Regions from separate parts of the Sporosarcina sp. P20a genome, predicted to be linked through region 3. Evidence: riboswitches for the same ligand, from Rfam matches in the RefSeq annotation. Region 3 holds a riboswitch; each other region holds the start of a gene.
The links. A riboswitch is a leader RNA that binds a small molecule or an ion and turns the genes downstream of it on or off. The one in region 3 is predicted to bind S-adenosylmethionine.
Positions count from the first base shown of each region.

Region 1: it holds a riboswitch for S-adenosylmethionine, as region 3 does, so the genes downstream of both, CSV72_RS05885 (O-acetylhomoserine aminocarboxypropyltransferase/cysteine synthase family protein) here and CSV72_RS06915 (methionine biosynthesis PLP-dependent protein) in region 3, are expected to answer to the same signal.
Region 2: it holds a riboswitch for S-adenosylmethionine, as region 3 does, so the genes downstream of both, CSV72_RS12655 (methionine ABC transporter ATP-binding protein) here and CSV72_RS06915 (methionine biosynthesis PLP-dependent protein) in region 3, are expected to answer to the same signal.
Region 4: it holds a riboswitch for S-adenosylmethionine, as region 3 does, so the genes downstream of both, CSV72_RS10690 (bifunctional homocysteine S-methyltransferase/methylenetetrahydrofolate reductase) here and CSV72_RS06915 (methionine biosynthesis PLP-dependent protein) in region 3, are expected to answer to the same signal.

Region 1 covers NZ_PDYT01000003.1:63,973-67,063, forward strand. Annotated here, with positions in the region: gene CSV72_RS05880 (glycine betaine uptake BCCT transporter) at 1-677, shown strand, start outside; gene CSV72_RS05885 (O-acetylhomoserine aminocarboxypropyltransferase/cysteine synthase family protein) at 718-1,998, opposite strand; SAM riboswitch class I at 2,158-2,261, opposite strand; gene CSV72_RS05890 (sulfite exporter TauE/SafE family protein) at 2,489-3,091, opposite strand, start outside.
Region 2 covers NZ_PDYT01000018.1:865-3,955, reverse strand. Annotated here, with positions in the region: gene CSV72_RS12660 (methionine ABC transporter permease) at 1-578, opposite strand, end outside; gene CSV72_RS12655 (methionine ABC transporter ATP-binding protein) at 571-1,596, opposite strand; SAM riboswitch class I at 1,975-2,080, opposite strand; gene CSV72_RS12650 (thioredoxin family protein) at 2,130-2,429, opposite strand; gene CSV72_RS12645 (toprim domain-containing protein) at 2,422-2,775, opposite strand; gene gcvH (glycine cleavage system protein GcvH) at 2,838-3,091, opposite strand, start outside.
Region 3 covers NZ_PDYT01000004.1:114,004-117,094, forward strand. Annotated here, with positions in the region: gene CSV72_RS06910 (glucose 1-dehydrogenase) at 1-195, opposite strand, end outside; gene CSV72_RS06915 (methionine biosynthesis PLP-dependent protein) at 347-1,474, opposite strand; SAM riboswitch class I at 1,555-1,655, opposite strand; gene CSV72_RS06920 (DMT family transporter) at 1,811-2,146, shown strand; gene CSV72_RS06925 (DMT family transporter) at 2,149-2,463, shown strand; gene CSV72_RS06930 (methylated-DNA--[protein]-cysteine S-methyltransferase) at 2,470-2,997, shown strand; gene CSV72_RS06935 (FadR/GntR family transcriptional regulator) at 3,003-3,091, shown strand, end outside.
Region 4 covers NZ_PDYT01000012.1:20,384-23,474, forward strand. Annotated here, with positions in the region: gene CSV72_RS10690 (bifunctional homocysteine S-methyltransferase/methylenetetrahydrofolate reductase) at 1-1,728, opposite strand, end outside; SAM riboswitch class I at 1,812-1,923, opposite strand; gene CSV72_RS10695 (hypothetical protein) at 2,088-2,285, shown strand; gene CSV72_RS10700 (biotin transporter BioY) at 2,413-3,015, shown strand; gene bioB (biotin synthase BioB) at 3,015-3,091, shown strand, end outside.

The sequences.
Region 1 (3,091 bases), on a different contig from region 3:
CTTTGCTGATCTTCAATATGTTCACTGATTCTATCGGTGGATATTTAGAGCACCTCATTCGTATGAGTTTCCGTACAGCACCACTTACACCTGAAAATCGTTCATGGTTGAATGACTGGACACTATTCTACTGGTCTTGGTGGATAGCGTGGTCACCATTTGTCGGCATGTTCATTGCCCGTGTTTCAAAAGGTAGAACAATTCGTGAATTCATGATCGGTGTGCTTGTAGTACCGACTTTATTGAGTGCCATTTGGTTCTCAGCATTTGGTACGACAGCTATTGAAACACAAAAGGCAGGCATTATCGATCTAGCCTCAACTGCAACAGAGTTGACGATTTTTGAGATGTTCAGTGGATTGCCTTGGTCATTCGTCATTTCAGTTGTCGCTATTTTGCTGATTACATCATTCTTCATTACATCAGCGGATTCAGCTACATTTGTACTCGGCATGCAGTCTTCATATGGTTCATTGACTCCACCTAATAACTTAAAAGTTGTCTGGGGTGTCATTCAGTCTTCCATCGCGATTATTCTATTATATGTTGGTGGTTTGGATGCACTTCAAAACGTCATCATCATAGCAGCCTTACCATTCTCCATCATACTGATCATGATGGTCGTCTCGCTATTCAAATCTTTAAAAGAAGAGCGAAAAAAAGTAAAACGAAAATAAAAAATGAACACTGCGCACATGCGTAGTGTTCATTTTTTTATTAGTTCGAGGCTTTTTCGATTGCTTGTTTCAAATCTGCGATAATATCGTCTACTGACTCTAACCCTACAGACAAGCGGATTAACTCCTCGCTAACGCCTGAATTCTTCAAGTCTTCTACGGACAACTGCTGGTGAGTAGTAGAAGCCGGATGAATGATTAATGATTTTGCATCTCCCACGTTCGCTACATGAGACCAGATTTCTACATTGTCGATGACTTGTCTTCCTGCATCGCGTCCACCTTTGATACCGAATACGATTATTGATCCATACCCGTTTTTCAAATGTTTATTGGCCAATTCCGCCGTTGGATGATCTTCTAGACCTGTATAGGTTACCCATTCGACAGCTGGATGTTCTTGCAGGAAGGCCGCAACCTTTTGCGCGTTTTCATTGTGGCGAGGCACGCGTAAATGAAGTGTCTCTAAACCTTGCAACAAGTTGAACGCACTGTCCGGCGACAAGCATGGGCCGAAGTCTCTTAGCAATTGCACGCGCAATTTCGTTGCGAAAGCCGCTGCTGCCGTGTCGATTCCGTAACGTAAGCCATTATACGATTCATCCGGCTCTGTAAAGCCAGGGAATCTACCTTGTGTCCAATCGAATGTCCCTGCATCTACTGCTACACCACCGATAGTCGTACCGTGTCCGCCAATCCATTTCGTTGCTGAGTGGATCACTACGTCTGCACCATACTCGATGGGGTTTGATCCATATGGAGACGGGAATGTGTTGTCTACTAGCAATGGGATTCCATTTTCGTGTGCAATGTTCGCAACAGCTTCCACGTCAAGCACTTGCAAACTCGGGTTACCGATTGTTTCTGCAAACAAAGCTTTCGTTTTATCTGTAATGGCCGCTTCAAAGTTCTTAGGATCCGAAGCATCCACAAACTTTACTTTGATGCCGAAGCGCGGTAATGTTACGGCGAATAAATTGTATGTACCACCGTAAAGATTACTTGCTGCAACAATTTCATCGCCCGCTTCAGCAATATTCATAATAGAGAATGCGATGGCCGCCATTCCCGAAGCCAACGCGACTGCCGCTGTTCCGCCTTCTAGCTGTGCGACACGTTCTTCGAAAACTGCTACTGTCGGGTTCGTAATTCTTGTATAAATATTACCTGCTTCTTTTAAGCCAAATAGGTTTTGTGCGTGTTCCGTGTCTCTGAATACATAAGAAGTCGTACGATGAATCGGTAAAGCCCGTGAGCCTGTTTCCGGATCCGGTTTTTGCCCTCCGTGTAATAGTATCGTTTCTGGCTGTAAATTCGTCATAACCATTCCCCTTTTTCATGTATTGATGGAACACCGAAACTCCCCGAATATCTTTTCTCTGGGACTAGACAAGGAAAACGTAGGCGTGTGATTCGCTCTTTTTATATAGAAAAAGCCCATCTTCCATAATAAGAAGAGGGCTCTGCTTTCGCTCATTCCCCCTTATCTTCCAAACTACCGAAAGTTTGTAGGAAGTAGCACCTTTGCTTCCGCCGGTTGCCGGGCATCACAGGGCCTAATCCCTCCGCCGCTCTTGATAAGAGTGTGTCTATTCGTTTTCCATCGTTGAAAAATAGTATACGGCTATTCCTAGTCTATTGCAAGGATTTAATAGAATGTTTAGAAATTAGCATTACTTTCAATATGATGAATTGACAGTAAGAGTGAAGAAAGCACCGTAGTGAGTTTAATGAAGTTTCTTACTTGCGACTCCATTTGAAAAATCGCCAGAGACATGTTCAGTGAACGATGTACTGGCGATTGTGCTTATTTAGAATATGTCCCACCATATTTTCACGGCGGAGGCTATGATTAGCGCGGCTAAAATGCTTTGTAATACTTTAGTATTTACTTTGCGGCTAACTTTTACACCGATCGGAGCTGCGATGATGCTTGCGGCGATCATGACGAGAGCTGGTCCATAGGGTACTTGCCCTGTTAAGAGCTTGCCTGATGCTGAGCCCACTGATGACAATAACGTAATCGCGAGTGATGTAGCGATCGTAACGCGTGTAGGAATTTTTAGTATCACGAGCATAATCGGTACCAAAATGAATGCACCACCAGCTCCGACAATCCCAGCTGCCAAGCCGACGATAAAGGCTGCACTAGAAGCAACGAAGCGATTGAATGTAATCTCATCAACCGGCTGATCGTCGAGACCTTTTTTCGGAATAAACATCATAATTGCCGCCATAACAGCTAGAAAACCATAGACGACGTTGACAGTAGCTTCTGTTAGCATACTAGAACCGGCACCGCCGATCACACTACCGACTAATACACTGATTCCCATGTAGAGAACGAGTGGTTTCAAGATCAGATTACTCTTTCTATACGCTAAAACTCCTGAAAGTGATGCAAAGAACACTTC
Region 2 (3,091 bases), on a different contig from region 3:
ACATCTCCACGGTTACGCTGGAACCCTTCGAGATACGCGAGCGTACCGAGTCCTCCAGCACCGATTACCCCTGCCATCGCTGTGTAGCCAACAAGCGCAATCGACGTCACCGTAATCCCTGACACGAGTGCAGGCATTGATTCTGGCAACAATACTTTGAAAATGATCGTAGACGTTTTGGCACCCATGGAACGTGCTGCTTCGATAACCCCTTTATCGATTTCCTGCAATGCAATTAATACCATGCGTCCGTAAAACGGAGCTGCACCAATAATTAACGCAGGCAATGCGGCATTCGGTCCACGCATACTTCCTATTAATAAATTAGTCAGAGGCAACAATAAAATGATCAAAATGATAAACGGAATCGATCGGAATATATTTACGAATGCTCCCGTAAAGACATTCGTGATTTTATTCGCCCATAACTGACCAGGAGTTGTTAAAAACAATAACAGACCGAGTCCAATACCAAAAACAAACGTGAAGACTGTTGAGTAAGCAGACATATAAAGCGTCTCGCCCGTTGCTTGCCACATTTTATCCCAGTTAACGTTCGGGAACCATTGCTCAATCATGGACCAGCACCTCCGTCTTCACTTCATTGGCATCAAGGAAAGCAATAGCTTCCTCAATAATTACCACGTCCCCTACTAGTTGCAAGACGAGTGTACCGTATGCGCCGTCACGTGTCGTCGAAATATTTCCTTGCACGATGTTGACGTCGATTGGGAATTTACGAATCAATTCAGCAAGTACCGGCTGCTCTGTACGTTCGCCAATGAAAGCTAGCTTGATCAACTTGCCGTGCGGTGACTCTTCCTGTAAATGCGCCATCGCTGCGTCCGTATCGCCGGTATCTGTTACCTGCGAGATGAAACGCTTCGTAATATCCGCTTGTGGGGATTGGAAAACATCCAGTACATTACCCGCCTCTACCACTTTACCCGCCTCCATGACCGCTACGCGATGACAGATTTTGCGGATGACGTGCATTTCATGCGTAATCAAAACGATCGTTAATCCAAGACGTTCATTAATTTCCGTCAATAAATCTAGTATTGCATTCGTCGTTTCAGGATCTAGTGCGGACGTTGCTTCATCACAAAGCAATACTTCCGGATCATTCGCAAGCGCTCGTGCAATGCCGACACGTTGCTTCTGACCACCTGATAATTGCGATGGATACGCCTGTTCACGGCCCGTCAGTCCAACGAGATCAATCAATTCCTTCACTTTTTGCTTTCGTGCCGATTTCTTCACGCCAGCAATTTCAAGAGGAAACATAATATTTTCTTCTACCGTTCTTGACCACAGTAAGTTAAAGTGCTGGAAGATCATACTGATCTTCTGACGTGCATCTCGAAGGCCAGAACCTTTTAATGTCGTCATTTCTTGTCCGTGAATCATAATACTGCCGGACGTAGGTGTTTCAAGACCATTCAATAGTCGAATTAATGTACTTTTTCCTGCTCCACTGTAACCGATGACGCCGAAAATTTCTCCCTCTTCGATGGCTAATGTCACGTCATCTACCGCGACAATTTCTGAACGGTTCAATTGGAATCTTTTATGAACGTTTGTTAGTTGAATCATTTTCCGCACCACCTTGATTAAGTCTTTTTGTTGTGTTTTCGGAAAGCTACACGACGCTTTCCGCTTTTGTTTCATCTAGCTTCAGATGCCAGCTCCTCGGGTCGTTTCGATCTTACATTCAAGGCAAAAAGCGCCTTGCTTGTAAGCTCTCCAACGCCTGTCGGAGCTAAACGGCATCTTCCGCTTTTGTTTCATCTAGCTGCAAGCGCCAGGCTCTCGGGTCGTTTCAGACTTTCCAAAAAGGCAAACTGCGCCTTAGTGGTAAGTCCTCCAACGCCTGTCGAGTCTACATGGTACTTTCCGCTTTTGTTAATAAAAAAAGCCTTCCTGCAGACAAGCAGAAAGGCCGAACGTATATAGTTATGTACGTTACCATTTCTCTCATCTATCAAAGCATTAGGCTTTGAGTGAATTGGCACCATTTCACATATGTGACGGTTGCCGGGCTTCATAGGGCACTTCCCTCCACCGCTCTTTATAAGAGTTACGTATTCAATTGATTAACTACTTATACCATACTTTGATTTCTTTTGTCAACTGAGCTTCTCTAGTAGATACGGGACGGATTGAAAGGCGTAAATTTTTTCTAATGGCTGTCCTTTGCGTTGAATGAGTAAACAAGGAACGCTTTCCACCTCATATTCTATTGCGATGTCTTGGACGTAATTTAAGTCCGCCTTTCCAATCGGTAGTTTCGGGCGCATCGCCTCGATCACCGTGAGCATTTTTGAAGCGACTGCACACGTTCCACACATCGGTGTATATAAATAAAAAGCGGCTACTTGCTCTGCCGCCTGTGCGCGTTGCCAGTCTTCAATTGTCCAATTATTCATGTGGTCCACCTGCCAAGTATTTGGAATGTACTTTAAAATTGGCGGCAGCTAAAATGCTAGCCAATAGTTTAATGGGAGTCGTTTCTACTTCGCGGTAGAGACGATCGGTATATAAATGTCTCGCTTCTGGATACAGTTGTTTGAACAGCTTACGAATGGACTCACCTGACGCGTCCGCATCCATAAAAACAAACAGGTCCTGCTGCTCATACGGTTCAAGCAGTTCCTCAATATGGTACGCGCTGATGGTGCCATTCGTACAAAGAATCTCTACAGGCTCAGCAAGGATCGGCACTAGCCGCTTACGATCCGAACCGCCTTCTACAATGAGAACTTTCGGGTCCATCCTGTTTCCTCCTAGCGTGTAAAAAAAGCACTGGGACGTTCCAGCGCTTTTCTTTTAGAATATTATTCAGCTGTCATTTCTTCGTACTGCTCAGCCGTCATTAATTCATCTAATTCAGCTTTGTTATCGATTTCGACTACTACCATCCATGCACCTTCGTATGGAGATTCGTTAACCAATTCCGGGCTGTCTTCAAGGTTTTCGTTCACTTCTACAACTTTACCAGTTAGTGGAGCATACAACTCAGAAACAGTTTTCACTGATTCAACACTTCCGAAAGGCTCGTCTGATTTCAATTGATCTCCAACTTGTGGAA
Region 3 (3,091 bases):
TGTCACGTTGGTTTTAACTGCTAGCGCTTCACCGCCAGCACTTTTGATCGTCTGGACAGTTTCTTCCGCACCTTCCATATTCATATCTGCAATGATAAGCTTTGCACCTTCACGCGCATATAGCTCAGCAATTTCTCGTCCAATCCCAGAACCAGCGCCAGTTACAACTGCTACTTTATTTTCTAAACGTTTCAACAATATCGCCTCCAATAATATTCGTATGTTCTTTTTTATTATATACTTTAATGTCTAACTATTGAAAGATTTAGCTTCATTGCTTTGACTACATAAAAAACTCGAACTGTCATAGTTAAACTGACGGTTCGAGTTGTACTGTTTACTATTATTAAACTTTTATGCCTCCGACTACTTCTTTTGCAGCATAAAGAGCTTGTTTCACATCAGCAATCAAATCGTCTACATCTTCGACTCCAACTGAGAAACGTAGCAGACGGTCGTCCACTCCACGGCGATTACGTTCTTCCAATGGAATATCCATATGTGTCTGTGTAGTCGGATACGTGATAAAGCTTTCCACACCACCCAAACTTTCAGCGAATGAAATAAGGTTCATGTTTTCAAGGAATGGTCCCACCCACTCGCTATTCTGTACGCGGAATGACAACATACCCCCAATACCAGCGTAGAGCACATCGACAATGAGTGGTTCTTGTTCTAAATAAGATACCATTGCTTTCGCATTCGCGTCATGTTGTTTCATACGTAAGTGCAATGTTTTTAGACCGCGAACGACAAGCCATGAGTCAAGGGGAGACAATGTAGCTCCAATCGCATTATGGTTAGTAAATAGGCGTTCGCATAAATCCTCACCCTTTGCGACGACTAAACCTGCTAGTACGTCATTATGTCCCCCGATATATTTCGTTGCACTATGAATGACAATATCTGCACCTTCTTCAATAGGTCGCTGGAAATAGGGTGTTAAGAACGTATTGTCGACAATTAGCAATAAACCATGTTTTTTCGCCAATTCCGCATACGTACTGATTGCTATGTTTTGCATTAATGGATTGGTGGGTGTTTCCAAGAAGATCGCTTTTGTGCGATTAGTAATCGCTTGCTCGACTTCTGAAACATCATCGAACGATAAGTATCGCGTCTTCACATTGTAAGTCTCTTCATATTGATTAAATAAGCGATACGTGCCGCCATATAAGTCTTCAGGCGCTAATAGTTCTGAACCTGTCTTAAATAATGATAAAATTAGTTGAATGGCTGCCATTCCAGAACTGCACGCATATCCTTGATCACCGGATTCCAAGTTTGCAATTCCATCCTCTAAGACAGAACGCGTAGGGTTTTTTGTACGTGTGTAATCATATCCAGTAGATTTGCCCAGACCTTCATGATGGTATGCTGTAGACAAGTAAATCGGCGTATTTACTGCTCCGGTTTTCTCATCACTATGGTTTCCAAGTTGTACTAATCTAGTTTCTAATCCGTTGTTTGTCATGAATATCCATCCCCCCCAGAAAAATAAAAAAGAACCTCTTCTTTTCGAATAGGCCCTCGAACATACAAGTGTATACAGTATTCTCATCTTCAAGGTGGTGTCACCCTTGGAATTAGCACCGTGCCTGGGGCTGGTTGCTGAGACATCGCTGGGCCTATCCCTCCGTCTCTCTCGATAAGAATATTCACAATATAGGCAAAACTGTTGACGGATTTATTCTATCATGCAGATATACTAGATGCAAGTTCCCTTTTATCGTCATTCGATGATTTTTTGTTCCAGTAAAAGATTTGCTATACTTATAGATACTCTTCATGATGAAAGGAGATTTTTATTTTGGCTTGGGGTTATGTCGCGCTAGCGGCTATTATAGAGATTTTCTGGGTAGTCGGTCTTCGTTACTCTGAAACAGTTATTCAATGGACTGGAACCGGTGTGGCAATTGTTTTCAGTTTTTATTTCATTATTAAAGCATGTGAAAAATTACCTTCCGGGACGGTATACGCAGTTTTTACCGGATCAGGTGCCGCTGCAATCCTTTTAGTGGATATATTCATCTTTCAAGTAGGCTTCACATGGGTTACGCTGACATTCATCGGATTAATCGTCATTGGGGTAGTCGGCATTAAGTTGACTACAGATGAAAAAGTGAACACAGAAGGAGGTAGCTGACAATGGCTTGGGTGTACTTGGCTATTGCGAGTCTCGGGGAGATTTTCGGTGTGTTAAGTATTAATTATTATTTACAGAAGCGTTCAATTAAAAGATTGTTACTTATTGTGGGGATATTTGGTTTTGGCTTTGTTTTTCTATCACTTGCGATGCGTGAAATTCAGATGAGTACAGCTTATGCGGTATGGACAGGGTTAGGAGCAGCAGGAGCCGTATTAATGGGGATTTTGATTTTCAAAGAATCTGCTAGTGTCAAACGTCTCTTCTTTTTATCTCTCATCATTCTCGGTGCGGTTGGCTTGAAATTATTCGGGTAAAGGGGAGTGGACATACTGGTTTATTGGACACAATTTGATTTCGACGAATGGACAGTGACGCTAGCTGCTACAGAAAAGGGACTTTGCTACGTGGGACTTGCCGAAAAAGGTTTGGAACAAATGAAGGATTGGACTAAGCGATTTGATAATAAAGAATTAAAGAAAGACGAAACAAAGCTTGAAGTCTATACAAGTCAGTTCAAAGAGTATCTTTCAGGGAAAGCTACTGGTTTTTCAGAGCTGTCGCTTGATTTAAAGGGAACACACTTTCAACTGCAAGTATGGGAAGCACTACAACGAATACCATATGGTGAAATCGTAACTTATTCGGAAATTGCAGAACAAATAGGGAAAGTATCTTCTGTTCGGGCTGTAGCATCTGCAATAGGTAAAAATCCGGTATTGATCGCGGTGCCTTGTCACCGTGTGGTTGCAAAAAGTGGAGGATTATCAGGCTATCGTGATGGTATGGAACATAAAAGGAACTTGCTACAACTGGAGAAATCGAGCTTGATAAGTGATAGGACGGAGTGAGCAACATGAAATATAAGCAAATTAAACAGAAGAAAATATATGAAGAAGTGGCGGATAGTTTATTAGACTCCATTCAATCTGGAGAGTTAAAGCC
Region 4 (3,091 bases), on a different contig from region 3:
AGCTGCAGTATCAATCAATTCTTTTGCGATTTCAAGTCCTGTTTGAGTTGATCTTTCACGGTCTTCTCCACATTCACGCATCCTTTCCAACACATCTTCTGAAAGCTTGATGCCCGGCACTTCGTGATGTAGGAACTCTGCATTTCGTATATTTGTCAATGGCATGATACCGATGAAGATTGGTGTATCCAAGTGTTTTGTAGCTTCATATACATCGATAATCTTTTCTTTCGTGTAAACCGGTTGCGTGATGAAATAGTCTGCGCCCGCTTCAATTTTCTTCTCAAGTCGTTGTACAGCTCGATCGATTACACGAACGTTCGGATTGAAAGCTGCTGAAATAGAGAAGTTGGCCTTCTTGCGTAATGGCTTACCAGAGAATGAAATGCCTTCATTCAATTTCTTAATCAATTGCAATAACTCCATGCTGGACACATCGTAGACGCTTGTAGCGCCAGGGAAGTCTCCAACTTTTGTCGGATCGCCTGTTACGGCTAGAATATCGTGAATGCCTAATGCATCGAGTCCCATCAAATGTGATTGTAAGCCGATAAGATTATGATCACGGCACGTCAAATGTACAAGCGGGCGGATATTATGTTGCGTCTTAACGATCGAGCCCATTGCCATGTTGCTGATACGAGGGGAGGCAAGTGAATTATCTGCCATTGTTATAGCGTCAACGCCTGCGTCATATAACACATTTGCGCCCTTAATATACTCTTCTGTTTCCAAGTGGCGAGGTGTATCTAGCTCTACAATTACCGTTCGCTCTGTTTTGGCTTTTTCGTGAAGAGGTTGATGTTTTGTAGGTCCCGCTTCATGAATCACGATAGGCTTTGTCGGTTGCACGACTTTTTTTGTGATAGGTGCTAGTCGCGCTAACTGTGTTTTGGCTGCTTTAATATGCTTAGGTGTTGTTCCGCAACATCCACCGATCAACCGAACGCCTTGATCGCGTAGTAATACAGCAGCGCGTCCGAAGTATTCTGCTTCTGACTCATAGACTATACGTCCGTCTTCTACATCTAATAGACTGGCGTTTGGATATGCCGATAAAAATGCTTTTTCAGGTAATGTTACGTTATCAAATGCTTGAATCGTGTGGTAAGGGCCCAAGCGACAGTTAACGCCTACGATATCTGCTCCAAGCGATTCAAGTTGATGAAGTGCATCATTTAATGAAAGCCCGTTCTGTAATACGCCAGGATCATGCATAGACACTTGTGCGATCAATGGAACATCCGTGATTTTCTTTAACGTGGTAACTACAGATGATAACTCCTCGAAGTCGTAATATGTCTCTAGTAGAAGACCATCTGGATCACCTGCCAATAATGCATTGGCTTGTTCTAGTACGACTTTTTCTATTTCATCCAATGTAGCATCACTTTTACGAATTCCGCGCACGCCACCAATTGTTCCTAGAACAAATTGTCCCCCAGGTGCGGCTGCACGTTTTGCGATTTGAATGGCGGCCTTATTGAATTCCGTCACATGACTTTCTAAGCCGTAGCGAGCTAATTTATTCGCATTAGCGCTGTAAGTATTCGTCTGTATGATATCTGCACCGGCTGAGATGTAGTCTTGGTGAATTTGCTCTATAATTTCAGGCTTCTCTACGTTTAGTTCTTCATAGCAATAATCAATTCCGTAAGAATATAAAATCGTCCCCATTGCACCATCAGCCGTTAAGACGTTCGTTTGTAGTTTCTCTAGCAATGACATAACTCCATCTCCCCTTTGCTTTTTCTAATCAAAAAAAGCCTTCAAGTGTATTAGAAGGCTTTGTAATCTCAATGACTAGTTCCCTCTCATCTTTTCAGAGTGCCAATTTGACAGACTGCTGGAAGTAGCACCTTGCCAAAATGGCTGGTTGCTGAAGCGTCGTCGGGCCAGTCCCTCGGCTTCTCTTGATAAGATATGTTTCTTATTAAACTATTTAGATTATTCTAACCACATCATAGCGGCTTTGTTAGATATCGTCAAGTGAACGTTTGGTGAAGTTCATAGTGCAGGGTTAGTGCATAGAGAAATTGTGGTATATATGCTAAAATCAAAGAAACAACTCGAAAAGGTGAGGAATTATGCGATTCTTTAAATACTCATTTCCAATCGCTGTTCTTGTAGGTACACTTGCTTGGATCATGATAGGTAACAGTTATGAAGAAGTTGCTTATGATATGCGTGTGTACATTACAATTGCGGCTGCTATATTCAGTGGTTTAATCTCAAGCGTTTTATTCCGTAAAGAAAAAGAAGAACAGATTGATGAGAAGAAGTAGGCTGTCAGCATTTGTGCTGCAGTCTTTTTTTATTCACCTTTTAATGTTAACTTAAAAATAAATAGTGTTGACGTAAGATGAGTTAACCGTTATTATTTTTATGGTAACTAATATATAAAGAGGTGACATGATGGCAATAGCAACAGAGAGACGACCGGTAAGTAGGTTCAGTGCATTAACTATTGTATACAGCGGGATGTTCGCATCATTAATGATGATTGGAGCAAATATTACATCCTTCGTGCCATTTTTAGTAGTTGGTGGAGTACCAATTACATTGCAAACGTTTTTCGCGATCTTATCAGGACTATTACTTGGTAGCCGTCTAGGTGCGTTGTCTATGACGGTCTATATGTTAATAGGACTAGCAGGTGCACCGGTCTTCGCTAAATTTTCAGGCGGTTTCGGTCAAATCTTAAGTCCGACGTTTGGCTTTATTCTCACCTTTATTCTAATCGCTTATGTAGCGGGGAAAATTGTCGAGCGAAATCACACACTGCCTGCTTTTATCACCGCGGCACTAGTTGCTACGGCAATCAACTACATACTAGGTACGAGCTGGATGTATGTTGCGTACAAGATGTGGGCTGCTGCACCCGACGTGTTTACCTACAAAATTGCATGGTTATGGATGATGCCTCCGCTGCCAAAAGATCTAATTCTAGCTGTACTGTCAGGCATATTTGCGTTTAGAATGTCAAAACACTTGAAAGTGAGGCGTACACTATAATGAATTACCAAAAATTAGCTACCCAAGTGCTGGAAGGGCATGTAGTAACTGACGAGGAAGCACTCGCAATATTGAA